One region of the Paenibacillus sp. FSL R7-0026 genome, then DNA from elsewhere that is predicted to be linked to it. Evidence: a T-box and tRNA genes for the amino acid it is inferred to sense, from the RefSeq annotation. Region 1 holds a T-box; the other regions hold tRNA genes.

Region 1 (3,590 bases):
GCGTTTTCCGAGAAATAAATCAAATGTCAATGTGAGGTGTAGAAGTGGAAAGTACATATAAAACAAGACTTTCGTCAGAACAGTTGAATGCCATAATAGAGCAGCATTTCTCTGCAAGTATACAGGACTACAAGGAAATGGTGGATGGCTGGGCCAATCATGCATATCTCATTACACTGAGTGACGCACAGCGAGTGGTACTCAAAATTGCACCGTCGGCTTCGACAAATCTGATGCGCTGTGAGCAGGATCTCATGATTGCTGAGGTTGAGGCACTACGCCTCATCACGGAGCTACAGGATATTCCTGTACCCCAAGTGTTGGCTTATGACGATTCGTTAACTATGGCTTCAGCGCGTTATTTTATCATGGAGTACATGTCTGGAACACCCTATAATCAGGTCAAGGATCAATATTCTGCGGAAGAGCAGGAAGCCATTGAACACGAGCTCGGTCGGTACAATCGTCGAATTAATGAAATCAAGGGCGAGAAGTTTGGATATTTCTCGGAGCAAAAACAGCGATATTCCACATGGAAAGAAGCATTTATGAATCTGATGAAGGATATTCTTACCGACGGGGAAGAAGCCGGGGTTACATTTTCAATAGATTATCCTGAATTGAGACGCTTGATTGGAGAAAAATCGAATGTGCTGGACGATGTAAAAGAACCTGTGCTTGTGAGTTGGGATCTGTGGGACGGCAATGTGTTAGTAGATAAAGGTCGCATCACAGCGATTATTGATTTTGAACGTTCACTGTGGGCAGATCCTTTGATGGAGCATTATTTCAGTCATTTTAACTATACGCCTGGTTTTGTGAAAGGCTATGGGCATGCGATTACGACTGAAAGTGAGCTGAAAAGAAGAAGTCTCTATGACTTGTACTTTGATCTGGTGCTGCGCATTGAGTGCGCTTATCGTCAATATGATAATCAGGAACATGTGAATTGGACCATTCATAATCTGGAGGAAGGCATTGAGCGTTTTCGTTTATCTTGAAAAGAAACCAGCGTTATGAACGGTACGAAGCGTAGACTTCAAGATAGCGATTATAACGTGTAATATTGACTTTGGGCTTGCTTTTTTATATAATGGTCCCGATATTGTATACATATTTCGATGATAAGGATCAGTAGTAATTCCTGTACATAACAGAGAGCCGGCGGTTGGTGCAAGCCGGTTGACAGTGATTTGCGAACTCGCCTTGGAGAAATGCGGTGATTACACCATTCTGTTTAACCTGCTTGTATAAAGCTTGGGTTCAGGAATGGAAATCCGCATCGGTTAACCGCCGTTACAGGTCCAAAGGGAGTGGATGACGAAGCACGTTCGTCCGCTAACTAGGGTGGTACCACGGGAATTCAACCTCTCGTCCCTAGCGCTGCAAACGCTACGGGATGCTGAGGTTTTTTTGTTGCAATTAAAGCTAAAGCGAATAACCTGAAGGAGGAACAATAGATGAGTGAGAATAACCAGCCGAAACACGGCTATCAGCCACAAGTCATGGAAAAAAGTTGGCAGCAATACTGGGATGCAAATAAAACGTTTAAAACCGGTGAGGACCCTGCTAAACCGAAATTTTATGCACTGGATATGTTCCCTTATCCATCCGGTTCAGGTCTGCACGTAGGCCATCCAGAAGGATATACGGCAACGGATATCGTTTCCCGATACAAACGTATGCGCGGTTACAATGTATTGCACCCAATGGGTTGGGATGCTTTCGGTCTGCCTGCTGAGCAGCATGCACTGGATACAGGTGAACATCCACGAGATATTACATTCCGTAATATTGACAATTTCCGTCGCCAGATCAAATCGCTTGGTTTCTCCTATGACTGGGATCGTGAGATCAGCACAACGGACCCTGAATACTATAAATGGACACAATGGATCTTTATTCAGCTGTACAACAAAGGTCTGGCTTATGTGGATGAAGTTGCAGTTAACTGGTGTGAAGCCCTTGGAACGGTACTTGCTAATGAAGAGGTTATTGATGGCAAGAGTGAACGTGGAGGACATCCGGTTGTACGCAAACCGATGCGTCAATGGGTTCTGAGAATTACCGAGTATGCAGAGCGTCTGTTGGAAGACTTGGAAGAGCTGGATTGGTCTGAAAGCATCAAGGATATGCAGCGCAACTGGATCGGTAAATCGACAGGTGCGGAAGTTGTATTTGCCATTGAGGGTCGCGAGGAAGTCATCAAGGTGTTCACTACCCGTGCGGACACATTGTTCGGTGCGAGCTTTGCAGTACTTGCTCCGGAACATGAATTGGTAGAAGCAATTACAACCGATGACCAACGTGAAGCTATTCAGGCTTATCAGGAGCAGGCTTCTCGTAAGAGTGATCTGGAACGTACAGATTTGGCCAAAGACAAAACAGGTGTATTCACTGGCGCTTATGCAATCAATCCCGTTAATGGTGCAAAACTGCCGATCTGGATTGCTGATTACGTTCTTGCAGGTTACGGTACAGGTGCGGTTATGGCTGTTCCGGGTCATGATGCACGTGACTGGGAATTTGCGAAGCAGTTCGGTCTGGATATCATCGAAGTTATTCAAGGTGGAGACGTTACACAAGAGGCGTATTCGGGTGATGGCGCGCATGTGAATTCAGATTTCTTGAACGGACTGAATAATGAAGAAGCGGTTGCCAAGATGATTGCTTGGTTGGAAGAGAACGGTAAAGGACAAGGTAAAGTAACCTATCGTCTGCGCGATTGGCTGTTCAGCCGTCAGCGTTACTGGGGTGAGCCAATCCCGATTCTGCATCTGGAAGACGGAACGATGAAGACAGTACCGGAGGATCAACTTCCACTGCTGCTGCCTGATATCGACCAGATCAAACCTTCGGGTACAGGAGAATCACCACTGGCGAATGTTACGGAGTGGGTGAATACGGTAGATCCGGAAACGGGAATGAAGGCACGTCGTGAGACCAACACCATGCCACAATGGGCGGGTAGCTGCTGGTATTACCTGCGCTTTATCGATCCGCACAATGACAAGGAACTGATCTCCAAGGAGAAACAGCAACAGTGGCTGCCGGTTGATCTGTACATTGGCGGAGCAGAGCACGCGGTGCTTCACTTGCTGTACGCTCGTTTCTGGCACAAAGTGCTGTATGATCTGGGTGTTGTGGAGACCAAAGAGCCTTTCCACAAACTGGTGAACCAAGGTATGATCCTGGGTACCAATAATGAGAAAATGAGTAAATCCCGTGGTAATGTCATTAACCCGGATGAAATCGTCAATGAATTCGGTGCAGATACATTGCGTCTGTACGAGATGTTCATGGGACCATTGGAAGCGACAAAACCGTGGAATGCAAACGGGGTTGAAGGCATGCACCGCTTCCTGTCACGTGTATGGCGTCTCTTCATTAATGAAGACACAGGAGCCATCAATGACAAGATTACGGTGGACGGTGGAACGGATGAGTTCAAACGGACTGCTCACAAAACGATCAAAAAAGTTACGGAAGATCTGGAACATCTGCGCTTCAACACATCCATCAGCCAGCTGATGATTTTCATCAACGATGCATACAAAGCGGACACACTGCCTCGTGAAGCGATGGAGAAA
Region 2 (3,590 bases), 920 kb from region 1:
CGCCAGGAGCACCGCTGGGTAGCTATGTACGGACGGGATAAACGCTGAAAGCATCTAAGCGTGAAGCCCCCCTCAAGATGAGATTTCCCAGTATGTAAGACCCCTTGAAGACGACGAGGTAGATAGGCTGGGGGTGGAAGTGCAGCAATGCATGGAGCTGACCAGTACTAATCGGTCGAGGGCTTATCCAATAGCAAGTTGTAATTCGCATGTTTCGTTTCGAATCTAGTTTTCAGAGAACGATCTCTGAAGCATATTCCCTGATAGCTCAGTTGGTAGAGCACTCGACTGTTAATCGAGTTGTCACAGGTTCGAGCCCTGTTCGGGGAGCCATATGGAGAGGTGTCCGAGCTGGCCGAAGGAGCACGATTGGAAATCGTGTAGGCGTCACAAGCGTCTCGAGGGTTCGAATCCCTCTCTCTCCGCCAGATAATTTTTTTAGCAAGGCCCGTTGGTCAAGGGGTTAAGACACCTCCCTTTCACGGAGGTAACAGGGGTTCGAATCCCCTACGGGTCATAATATGGAGGCTTAGCTCAGCTGGGAGAGCATCTGCCTTACAAGCAGAGGGTCGGGGGTTCGATCCCCTCAGCCTCCACCATATAATTTTATAACGACGCGGGGTGGAGCAGCCCGGTAGCTCGTCGGGCTCATAACCCGAAGGCCGCAGGTTCAAATCCTGCCCCCGCAATTATACTTTCCTTTGAGAAAGTGATCTGGAACCGTGGTGTAGTTGGCCTAACATGCCTGCCTGTCACGCAGGAGATCGCGGGTTCGAATCCCGTCGGTTCCGCCATTTAATCTTTACATGAGGCAAACTGTTCACTACATCTGCTGTATGGCACTGATGCCCTATATAAAGTGTAAGGAATTAAGATTAGACTTTATTATGGCTCGGTAGCTCAGTCGGTAGAGCAGAGGACTGAAAATCCTCGTGTCGGCGGTTCGATTCCGTCCCGAGCCACCATTTTTAAAATAATTTAATATGCCGGTGTAGCTCAACTGGTAGAGCAACTGACTTGTAATCAGTAGGTTGGGGGTTCAAGTCCTCTCGCCGGCACCATGTAATCCTGGAGGATTAGCGAAGTGGCCAAACGCATCAGACTGTAAATCTGCTCCCGTACGGGTTCGGTGGTTCGAATCCATCATCCTCCACCAGTTTTATAGGGGCATAGTTTAAAGGTAGAACAACGGTCTCCAAAACCGTTGGTGTGGGTTCAATTCCTGCTGCCCCTGCCAATTAACTTTTTAGAAAATAACCTTTTGTGGCGATCGTGGCGAAGTGGTTAACGCACCGGTTTGTGGATCCGGCATTCGGGGGTTCAATTCCCCTCGATCGCCCCTTTGTTTTTTCATTTTTTATTGGGGATTAGCCAAGCGGTAAGGCAACGGACTTTGACTCCGTCATGCATAGGTTCAAATCCTATATCCCCAGCCATTATGCGGACGTGGCTCAGCGGTAGAGCATCGCCTTGCCAAGGCGAGGGTCGCGGGTTCGATTCCCGTCGTCCGCTCCAAAATATGGCGCCATAGCCAAGTGGTAAGGCACAGCTCTGCAAAAGCTTTATCCCCAGTTCGAATCTGGGTGGCGCCTCCAGCATATGCCGGCGTGGCGGAATGGCAGACGCGCTCGACTCAAAATCGAGTGGGAAACCGTGGAGGTTCGAGTCCTCTCGCCGGTATATTGAATAGCCCTACATGTTGCTTATGCAATGTGTAGGGCTATTTTTATTTCATATGAAATGATTTATGTGCAGTAAGAAAATCTAGAGTAAGAGAAGATGGACGTTAATAAAGATTGACGTATAATTATATTCAGTATATTGTAGATAAGTAAAGTCTTTAATATGGAGGAGTGAAGTAGAGTGACTAATGGAAAAAATGTTTCGGATACCGATCTGTTATTTGATCTTTCTGTATGGGAAGAGGCATGGAAGAATGGTCCGAGAAGTTCAAAATATAAGAAGAAAAGCGCACCATTTAATACAGAAGAAGTATTTGAGCGATGGGCAAGAGATTATCATGCACAGTCGTTCACTGAAGAAGGAAAGCAGCGTTCTGAACGCATTATGGGCTGGATTGAAAACCAGGGTGTGGAATTCGCAGGGTTATCCATTTTGGACATTGGAGCCGCTTCAGGCATATTTACCATTCCTTTTGCAGAAAAGGGGGCAAGTGTGACCGCAGTTGAGCCTTCTGAGTTGCTTGTCTCCCTTATGAAAGAGACGATACCTTCAGCTCTGGAATCCAATATCGAAATCGTAAACGAACGATATGAGGAAATCTCCATTCAGGATAAAGGCTGGGAGAAGAAATATGACTTTGCATTTGCATCCATGTGTCCAGCAATGTCGGATTGGGAAACGATTGAGATGGCGATCAACTGTGCCCGGAAGTATGTATATATAAGCACTATGGCGGGACAGAAGGAACACACACTAATGGAAGAACTTAAGGATGTACTGGGTGTAACTTCTTCATATAAGGCCGGTGATATGGGATATATTCAACAGTTGCTGTATTTGAAGGGTTATTCATACACCATGATCATTACGAGAGAAGTTAACTCATTTGAAGTACCGGTGGAAGAGATTATCGAGAAGCTGCCAGAATGGCTTAATACGTATGAGTTACCATCGGATGAAGATTCCCTCAGATTGGCTGAGGATTACATTAGCGATACGTACAAGGATAGTACGGTGACCTTCTCACGTGGAGCAAGATTTGGTAAAATTCTAATCCAACTTGAACAGCCAAATATGAAAACAGTTCGCACTAAGGATAAGCAATAAATCGCATAAGCTTGGCACGTATACTGATAATCAGGAATTGAGACAGAGACAATGTAGTCTAACGTCTAAGATGGCACTAGGAAGCATCACAACGCTGTGCCAAAAGATGAACGGTTGAAACATATGAAGTTAAGATTGCAGAAGTGAAGGTGTAAGTGAAGGGAGCAGGTTATGTGCTCCCTCTTTTTTGAAGCCACTAATTCATCGACCACTTTGAACCAGACCCTCGTTTTCAGAGAATGATCTCTGAAGCATATTCCCTGATATTTCAGTTGGTAGAGCACTCCACGGTTAATCGAGTTGTCACAGGTCCGAGCCCTATCCCTGTTCGGGGAGCCATACGGATAGGTGGCCGAGCTGGCTGAAGGAGTACGACTTACAATCGTGCTCCTTGTCTAATTTTTGTTCGATACTTCTGCTTTCTGCTTACGCTCCCTGTACTGGCCAGGGGTGATTCCTTCCCATTTACGAAATGATCGGATAAAGTTTTGCGGATTGTTGTACCGAAGTCGTGCTGCGATATCTTTAACGGTTAGATCACTTTCGTCCAGCCATTTTTTAGCGATATTAAATCGGTACTTGGTCAGATATTCACTAAATGCACAGCCTGTCTCTTTGCGGAAAACACTACTTAAGTAGTTGGCATTGTAGTGAAGCTTAACAGCACATTCTTCAAGTGTCAGATCCTTATCATAATCTTGATGAATCATGGCAATCATTTTCTCAGATATATGCTGATACTGGGCATATTGTCTCGCTTTAAAAACCTGAATGACGGGCAAGATGACTTGATGGTTAAA
Region 3 (3,590 bases), 4.2 Mb from region 1:
CTTATCTCCCCCAAGAGTCCACATCGACGGGGAGGTTTGGCACCTCGATGTCGGCTCATCGCATCCTGGGGCTGAAGTAGGTCCCAAGGGTTGGGCTGTTCGCCCATTAAAGCGGTACGCGAGCTGGGTTCAGAACGTCGTGAGACAGTTCGGTCCCTATCTGTCGTGGGCGTAGGAAATTTGAGAGGAGCTGTCCTTAGTACGAGAGGACCGGGATGGACGTACCGCTGGTGTACCAGTTGTTCCGCCAGGAGCACCGCTGGGTAGCTATGTACGGACGGGATAAACGCTGAAAGCATCTAAGCGTGAAGCCCCCTCAAGATGAGATTTCCCAGTATGTAAGACCCCTTGAAGACGACGAGGTAGATAGGCTGGGGGTGGAAGTGCAGCAATGCATGGAGCTGACCAGTACTAATCGGTCGAGGGCTTATCCAAATATGCAAGTGATAATTCGCGTGTTTCGTTTCGAATCTAGTTTTCAGAGAACAACACTCTGAAATGTAAGCACCGCGTTTGGTGGCGATGGCGGAGGGGTTCCACACGTACCCATCCCGAACACGACCGTTAAGCCCTCTAGCGCCGATGGTACTTGGACCGCAGGGTCCTGGGAGAGTAGGACGCCGCCAAGCGATTTCCCTTTGGGGTATTTTTTTTGCCCCCCTTGCTAAGGAATAAGGGATATATATTAGGGCCCTTAGCTCAGTTGGTTAGAGCGCACCTCTGATAAGGGTGAGGCCGGTGGTTCGAGTCCACCAGGGCCCATAGCAAGACCACAACAATGAAATACACAGTGTATGGGGCCATAGCTCAGCTGGGAGAGCGCCTGCCTTGCAAGCAGGAGGTCAGCGGTTCGATCCCGCTTGGCTCCACCATTCCCTGATAGCTCAGTTGGTAGAGCACTCGACTGTTAATCGAGTTGTCACAGGTTCGAGCCCTGTTCGGGGAGCCATATGGAGAGGTGTCCGAGCTGGCCGAAGGAGCACGATTGGAAATCGTGTAGGCGTCACAAGCGTCTCGAGGGTTCGAATCCCTCTCTCTCCGCCAGATAATTTTTTTAGCAAGGCCCGTTGGTCAAGGGGTTAAGACACCTCCCTTTCACGGAGGTAACAGGGGTTCGAATCCCCTACGGGTCATAATATGGAGGCTTAGCTCAGCTGGGAGAGCATCTGCCTTACAAGCAGAGGGTCGGGGGTTCGATCCCCTCAGCCTCCACCATATAATTTTATAACGACGCGGGGTGGAGCAGCCCGGTAGCTCGTCGGGCTCATAACCCGAAGGCCGCAGGTTCAAATCCTGCCCCCGCAATTATACTTTCCTTTGAGAAAGTGATCTGGAACCGTGGTGTAGTTGGCCTAACATGCCTGCCTGTCACGCAGGAGATCGCGGGTTCGAATCCCGTCGGTTCCGCCATTTTTTAATTAAATATACACCGTGCCGGTGTAGCTCAACTGGTAGAGCAACTGACTTGTAATCAGTAGGTTGGGGGTTCAAGTCCTCTCGCCGGCACCATTTTTAGTATTTACATCTGAATTTGTGATAGAATGTATATTACAAGTAAAATTGTTAATACTAAGATTCTCTTAGTGGATGAATGGCTTACTCTATGGCGGTCGTGGCGAAGTGGTTAACGCACCGGTTTGTGGATCCGGCATTCGGGGGTTCAATTCCCCTCGATCGCCCCATGATTTTTTAATGGGGATTAGCCAAGCGGTAAGGCAACGGACTTTGACTCCGTCATGCATAGGTTCAAATCCTATATCCCCAGCCATTTCATTACGAGTCATTAGCTCAGTTGGTAGAGCACCTGACTTTTAATCAGGGTGTCGAAGGTTCGAGCCCTTCATGACTCACCATTATATTTTGCGGTCGTGGCGGAATTGGCAGACGCGCACGGTTCAGGTCCGTGTGGGCTAACCCCCGTGGAGGTTCGAGTCCTCTCGACCGCACCATATGTTTTGCGGAAGTGGCTCAGCGGTAGAGCATCGCCTTGCCAAGGCGAGGGTCGCGGGTTCGATTCCCGTCTTCCGCTCCAATATTTGCGCCCTTAGCTCAGCTGGATAGAGCGTTTGACTACGAATCAAAAGGCCGGGAGTTCGAATCTCTCAGGGCGCGCCATTATTCTCATAAGTATCGGGATGTAGCTCAGCTTGGTAGAGCACCTGGTTTGGGACCAGGGGGTCGCATGTTCAAATCGTGTCATCCCGATTTTTTTTATTTGCGGGTGTAGTTCAATGGTAGAACTTTAGCCTTCCAAGCTAATAGCGTGGGTTCGATTCCCATCACCCGCTTCCGAGTAACATATAGAAGAGTCTTTGCTTATAGCAAAGGCTTTTTTTGTGTTAAGTGTAATCTATTTATAATAGGGGCAATTGTCATTTGATTAAGGATGAAATCTTTGTTTAAATAAATAGAACAATTCGTATCTGATTAACCGTATTTATTTATAAAGGAGGACAAACAGTAATGAAAAGAGCTCTGGTGATTGGTGGAAACGGAACATTAGGTAAAGCCGTTGTTGCGAAACTGAGAGATTATTCCGTTGAGGTTATTACGGCAGGTAGACAATCCGGGGATGTTCAGGTGGATATGACATCGACAGAGAGTATTACTACCCTTTTTGAAACGGTGAGAAATATTGATTACGTCATTGTGGCGGCGGGTCAGACCCATTATGCGAAACTCGAAGAACTTACACCTGAGAACAATATGATTAGTGTGCAGGGTAAACTGCTTGGACAGGTCAATATCGTATTGATTGGACAGCACTATATTAACGACAAGGGGAGTTTCACGCTGGTCAGTGGCATTATACAAGACCACCCTATTGAGCAAGGTGCATCAAGTGCTCTGGTCAATGGGGCTATTGATTCGTTTGCCAAAGCGGCAGCGTTTGAGTTACCAAGAGGCATTCGTTTGAATTCGGTTAGTCCTAATCTGTTTGTAGAGTCGGCGGAAAAATATAGGGATTTCTTTATTGGATTTAATCCCGTACCTGTAGAGAAAGTGGCTAATACGTTTATCCAGAGTGCACTTGGGATTGAAACAGCCCAAAATTTTAAAATATATTAAAAGCTGGACAGTTATATATGATTTTGATGAATACCTATCCCTAATTAGTTGTAGGAAGAGAAGGGTGTACATGAAATGCATTTAAATGTTAAGCATGTAGAATGATTTTTCCTGAAACAGGACTGAATGAGGCCATATGGAATATTAAATATAAAGGAGATCCACCGAAAATACGGTGAATCTCCTTTTGTTTGTTGTGGATGAAATAGTCGGTATGTTTGGAATCAGGGAGCAGGTAGTCCAAGAACTTCGAGCATTTCATTGCGTTTGAGCGATTCGGCAATGGGGCCGTCAATGAGCCATTTCTTAGCATTGAGGACATAGACATGACCATTTTGAACAGCGGGTAGGCTTTTCCACACTTGGAGTTGCTGGATTTCGTTGAGTTCATCTTTTGTTTTTTGCAATGCTTCAGCTGACCCATCAGAGCTAATGGACACAATGAACAGATAGTCTGCTTTGATTTCAGGCAAAAGCTCAACCGAGATACTCGCATTCATCCGATCCGGATTTTCGGCCTC
Region 4 (3,590 bases), 4.2 Mb from region 1:
AGAGAGCCGGTAACCCCGATGGCCCCCACATTCAGTGGGTGGTCCCAAGAGACAGCGCTCTTGCCCGCCTGCGTTTCGGCGATCGGAATACCAAATGCCTCGGCGAACTCCACGAGCTGGGCGGATGCCTCAGAGTACAACACACCGCCGCCTGCAACGAGCAGCGGCTTTCTGCCTCGGGCAATCTGCTCCGTTGCCCGTTCAATGGCTGCCTGTACCGGGGGGCGACGATCCAGATAATGTACTTTGCGGGCAAAGAACGATTCCGGGTAATCGTACGCCTCTGCCTGCACATCCTGCGGCAGTGCGAGCGTTACTGCTCCTGTCTCTGCTGGATCAGTTAGCACACGCATGGCCTGTGTAACAGCAATCATCAACTGTTCAGGACGAACGATGCGATCCCAGTATTTACTGACGGCTTTGAATGGATCAGTGGCTGAGATTGTATAATCACTGCTCACTTCCAACTGCTGAAGTACCGGGTCTGGTTCCCGTGTAGCAAAGTTATCTCCTGGAAGCAATAAAACCGGAATCCGGTTCACTGTTGCAGTAGCTGCCGCTGTGATCATATTCAAAGCACCAGGTCCAATAGATGTTGTACATGCATAGATCTGTCTACGGTTCTTCTGCTTGGCATAAGCCGCTGCCGTATGCACCATGCCTTGTTCGTTCTTGCCTTGCATATACGTCAGGCTTCCCGGACTGCGCTCCAGCGCTTCTCCAATGCCTGTTACATTGCCATGTCCAAAAATACCGATGATTCCCTTCACAAACTTGGTTTCCACCCCGTCAACCGAGATATATTGCTGATCCAGGTATCGAAGCAGTGCCTGAGCCATCGTCAGTCGAATTGTTTTCATGAATTGATCGCCGTCCTTTCCTTTACGGGTTAAGCGCTTAATCTACGTTAAGTTTAAGCGCCTTACCCCTAAAGGTTAAGCGCTTAATTGATATGGTATTACAGGTTAATGATTTACGCAAGCTATTTTTGTAAGCGTTTTTATAAATTGTAATAAAGAAAAAATATTCTTGTGTTCGAACATGTGTCAGACCTTCTCTATTTGAACACTTCTACAATGACTAAGAACAGATTTAAATGAGGGGGAATATATCGTGAGGATGGGATACATGCTGGTACATGATAATCAGCCAAATAATCCGTGATCTTTGTATAAAATCATGATCAATATGCCTGTGAATGAAAAAAAAGAAAGAGACGGTGAATATCATCTCTTTCTTTTTCAATATATAAGCGGGTGATGGGAATCGAACCCACGCTATTAGCTTGGAAGGCTAAAGTTCTACCATTGAACTACACCCGCATAACAACAATCGGGATGACACGATTTGAACATGCGACCCCCTGGTCCCAAACCAGGTGCTCTACCAAGCTGAGCTACATCCCGTTATCTATACCGGCGAGAGGACTCGAACCTCCACGGTTTCCCACTCGATTTTGAGTCGAGCGCGTCTGCCATTCCGCCACGCCGGCAAAATATGAAGTTATAATGGCGCGCCCTGAGAGATTCGAACTCCCGGCCTTTTGATTCGTAGTCAAACGCTCTATCCAGCTGAGCTAAGGGCGCAAAATATTGGAGCGGAAGACGGGAATCGAACCCGCGACCCTCGCCTTGGCAAGGCGATGCTCTACCGCTGAGCCACTTCCGCAAATAAAGGATGCGCGTGGAGGGACTTGAACCCCCACGTCAAAGACGCTAGATCCTAAGTCTAGTGCGTCTGCCAATTCCGCCACACGCGCATATAATGGTGAGTCATGAAGGGCTCGAACCTTCGACACCCTGATTAAAAGTCAGGTGCTCTACCAACTGAGCTAATGACTCATAGAAAAACTGGTGGAGGATGATGGATTCGAACCACCGAACCCGTACGGGAGCAGATTTACAGTCTGATGCGTTTGGCCGCTTCGCTAATCCTCCAGGATTACATGGTGCCGGCGAGAGGACTTGAACCCCCAACCTACTGATTACAAGTCAGTTGCTCTACCAGTTGAGCTACACCGGCGTATTACATGGTGTTATAAATGGTGGCTCGGGACGGAATCGAACCGCCGACACGAGGATTTTCAGTCCTCTGCTCTACCGACTGAGCTACCGAGCCTTACTAGAATAAAAAAATGGCGGAACCGACGGGATTCGAACCCGCGATCTCCTGCGTGACAGGCAGGCATGTTAGGCCAACTACACCACGGTTCCAGATCACTTTCTCAAGGAAAGCTAATTGCGGGGGCAGGATTTGAACCTGCGGCCTTCGGGTTATGAGCCCGACGAGCTACCGGGCTGCTCCACCCCGCGTCGTTATAAAGTTATATGGTGGAGGCTGAGGGGATCGAACCCCCGACCCTCTGCTTGTAAGGCAGATGCTCTCCCAGCTGAGCTAAGCCTCCATAATATGACCCGTAGGGGATACTCTCACTTCGTTCGAGACTGCGAAGCAGTTGCTAACGAAGTTCATCCTCCGACGAACCTTTGGGATTCTCATCCCTTGTTGAAGCAATAGGTATTGCTATGACCCGTAGGGGATTCGAACCCCTGTTACCTCCGTGAAAGGGAGGTGTCTTAACCCCTTGACCAACGGGCCTTACTGGCTCCCCGAACAGGGCTCGAACCTGTGACAACTCGATTAACAGTCGAGTGCTCTACCAACTGAGCTATCAGGGAATGGTGGAGCCAAGCGGGATCGAACCGCTGACCTCCTGCTTGCAAGGCAGGCGCTCTCCCAGCTGAGCTATGGCCCCATACTCTGGTGTATTTCTTGTTTTGGTCTTGCTATGGGCCCTGGTGGACTCGAACCACCGGCCTCACCCTTATCAGAGGTGCGCTCTAACCAACTGAGCTAAGGGCCCTTATCAATTTTCGAAAAAAAATACCCCAATGGGGTTTCGCTTGGCGGCGTCCTACTCTCCCAGGACCCTGCGGTCCAAGTACCATCGGCGCTAGAGGGCTTAACGGTCGTGTTCGGGATGGGTACGTGTGGAACCCCTCCGCCATCGCCACCAAACGCATAGCTTAGCTTACATTTCAGAGTGTTGTTCTCTGAAAACTAGATTCGAAACGAAACATGCGAATTATCACTTGCTATTTGGATAAGCCCTCGACCGATTAGTACTGGTCAGCTCCATGCATTGCTGCACTTCCACCCCCAGCCTATCTACCTCGTCGTCTTCAAGGGGTCTTACATACTGGGAAATCTCATCTTGAGGGGGGCTTCACGCTTAGATGCTTTCAGCGTTTATCCCGTCCGTACATAGCTACCCAGCGGTGCTCCTGGCGGAACAACTGGTACACCAGCGGTACGTCCATCCCGGTCCTCTCGTACTAAGGACAGCTCCTCTCAAATTTCCTACGCCCACGACAGATAGGGACCGAACTGTCTCACGACGTTCTGAACCCAGCTCGCGTACCGCTTTAATGGGCGAACAGCCCAACCCTTGGGACCTACTTCAGCCCCAGGATGCGATGAGCCGACATCGAGGTGCCAAACCTCCCCGTCGATGTGGACTCTTGGGGGAGATAAGCCTGTTATCCCCAGGGTAGCTTTTATCCGTTGAGCGATGGCCCTTCCATGCGGTA

Evidence for each region. A T-box is a leader RNA that pairs with one kind of tRNA and senses whether it is charged. The one in region 1 lies ahead of leuS (leucine--tRNA ligase), so its partner is inferred to be a tRNA-Leu.
Region 2: it has a tRNA-Leu gene. The T-box ahead of leuS (leucine--tRNA ligase) is inferred to sense a tRNA for this amino acid. The anticodon was not compared.
Region 3: it has a tRNA-Leu gene. The T-box ahead of leuS (leucine--tRNA ligase) is inferred to sense a tRNA for this amino acid. The anticodon was not compared.
Region 4: it has a tRNA-Leu gene. The T-box ahead of leuS (leucine--tRNA ligase) is inferred to sense a tRNA for this amino acid. The anticodon was not compared.

The regions. Positions count from the first base shown of each region.
Region 1 covers NZ_JBBORG010000001.1:4,519,902-4,523,491, reverse strand. Annotated here, with positions in the region: gene MKY44_RS19995 (phosphotransferase family protein) at 45-1,001, shown strand; T-box leader at 1,113-1,382, shown strand; gene leuS (leucine--tRNA ligase) at 1,461-3,590, shown strand, end outside.
Region 2 covers NZ_JBBORG010000001.1:5,442,516-5,446,105, reverse strand. Annotated here, with positions in the region: rRNA gene MKY44_RS23925 (23S ribosomal RNA) at 1-191, shown strand, start outside; tRNA gene MKY44_RS23920 (tRNA-Asn) at 258-333, shown strand; tRNA gene MKY44_RS23915 (tRNA-Ser) at 337-428, shown strand; tRNA gene MKY44_RS23910 (tRNA-Glu) at 446-517, shown strand; tRNA gene MKY44_RS23905 (tRNA-Val) at 524-599, shown strand; tRNA gene MKY44_RS23900 (tRNA-Met) at 616-689, shown strand; tRNA gene MKY44_RS23895 (tRNA-Asp) at 717-794, shown strand; tRNA gene MKY44_RS23890 (tRNA-Phe) at 890-965, shown strand; tRNA gene MKY44_RS23885 (tRNA-Thr) at 986-1,061, shown strand; tRNA gene MKY44_RS23880 (tRNA-Tyr) at 1,071-1,156, shown strand; tRNA gene MKY44_RS23875 (tRNA-Trp) at 1,164-1,237, shown strand; tRNA gene MKY44_RS23870 (tRNA-His) at 1,267-1,339, shown strand; tRNA gene MKY44_RS23865 (tRNA-Gln) at 1,362-1,436, shown strand; tRNA gene MKY44_RS23860 (tRNA-Gly) at 1,441-1,515, shown strand; tRNA gene MKY44_RS23855 (tRNA-Cys) at 1,522-1,595, shown strand; tRNA gene MKY44_RS23850 (tRNA-Leu) at 1,602-1,680, shown strand; gene MKY44_RS23845 (class I SAM-dependent methyltransferase) at 1,864-2,790, shown strand; tRNA gene MKY44_RS23840 (tRNA-Asn) at 3,048-3,129, shown strand; gene MKY44_RS23835 (helix-turn-helix domain-containing protein) at 3,186-3,590, opposite strand, start outside.
Region 3 covers NZ_JBBORG010000001.1:359,972-363,561, forward strand. Annotated here, with positions in the region: rRNA gene MKY44_RS01710 (23S ribosomal RNA) at 1-435, shown strand, start outside; rRNA gene rrf (5S ribosomal RNA) at 513-629, shown strand; tRNA gene MKY44_RS01720 (tRNA-Ile) at 689-762, shown strand; tRNA gene MKY44_RS01725 (tRNA-Ala) at 797-872, shown strand; tRNA gene MKY44_RS01730 (tRNA-Asn) at 874-949, shown strand; tRNA gene MKY44_RS01735 (tRNA-Ser) at 953-1,044, shown strand; tRNA gene MKY44_RS01740 (tRNA-Glu) at 1,062-1,133, shown strand; tRNA gene MKY44_RS01745 (tRNA-Val) at 1,140-1,215, shown strand; tRNA gene MKY44_RS01750 (tRNA-Met) at 1,232-1,305, shown strand; tRNA gene MKY44_RS01755 (tRNA-Asp) at 1,333-1,410, shown strand; tRNA gene MKY44_RS01760 (tRNA-Thr) at 1,434-1,509, shown strand; tRNA gene MKY44_RS01765 (tRNA-His) at 1,607-1,682, shown strand; tRNA gene MKY44_RS01770 (tRNA-Gln) at 1,694-1,768, shown strand; tRNA gene MKY44_RS01775 (tRNA-Lys) at 1,778-1,853, shown strand; tRNA gene MKY44_RS01780 (tRNA-Leu) at 1,863-1,949, shown strand; tRNA gene MKY44_RS01785 (tRNA-Gly) at 1,958-2,032, shown strand; tRNA gene MKY44_RS01790 (tRNA-Arg) at 2,039-2,115, shown strand; tRNA gene MKY44_RS01795 (tRNA-Pro) at 2,132-2,205, shown strand; tRNA gene MKY44_RS01800 (tRNA-Gly) at 2,218-2,288, shown strand; gene MKY44_RS01805 (short chain dehydrogenase) at 2,464-3,069, shown strand; gene MKY44_RS01810 (ABC transporter substrate-binding protein) at 3,294-3,590, opposite strand, start outside.
Region 4 covers NZ_JBBORG010000001.1:322,678-326,267, reverse strand. Annotated here, with positions in the region: gene iolD (3D-(3,5/4)-trihydroxycyclohexane-1,2-dione acylhydrolase (decyclizing)) at 1-860, opposite strand, end outside; tRNA gene MKY44_RS01540 (tRNA-Gly) at 1,252-1,322, opposite strand; tRNA gene MKY44_RS01535 (tRNA-Pro) at 1,333-1,406, opposite strand; tRNA gene MKY44_RS01530 (tRNA-Leu) at 1,414-1,492, opposite strand; tRNA gene MKY44_RS01525 (tRNA-Arg) at 1,510-1,586, opposite strand; tRNA gene MKY44_RS01520 (tRNA-Gly) at 1,594-1,668, opposite strand; tRNA gene MKY44_RS01515 (tRNA-Leu) at 1,679-1,759, opposite strand; tRNA gene MKY44_RS01510 (tRNA-Lys) at 1,766-1,841, opposite strand; tRNA gene MKY44_RS01505 (tRNA-Tyr) at 1,852-1,937, opposite strand; tRNA gene MKY44_RS01500 (tRNA-Thr) at 1,947-2,022, opposite strand; tRNA gene MKY44_RS01495 (tRNA-Phe) at 2,043-2,118, opposite strand; tRNA gene MKY44_RS01490 (tRNA-Asp) at 2,136-2,213, opposite strand; tRNA gene MKY44_RS01485 (tRNA-Met) at 2,239-2,312, opposite strand; tRNA gene MKY44_RS01480 (tRNA-Val) at 2,329-2,404, opposite strand; tRNA gene MKY44_RS01475 (tRNA-Glu) at 2,527-2,598, opposite strand; tRNA gene MKY44_RS01470 (tRNA-Asn) at 2,603-2,678, opposite strand; tRNA gene MKY44_RS01465 (tRNA-Ala) at 2,680-2,755, opposite strand; tRNA gene MKY44_RS01460 (tRNA-Ile) at 2,790-2,863, opposite strand; rRNA gene rrf (5S ribosomal RNA) at 2,902-3,018, opposite strand; rRNA gene MKY44_RS01450 (23S ribosomal RNA) at 3,100-3,590, opposite strand, start outside.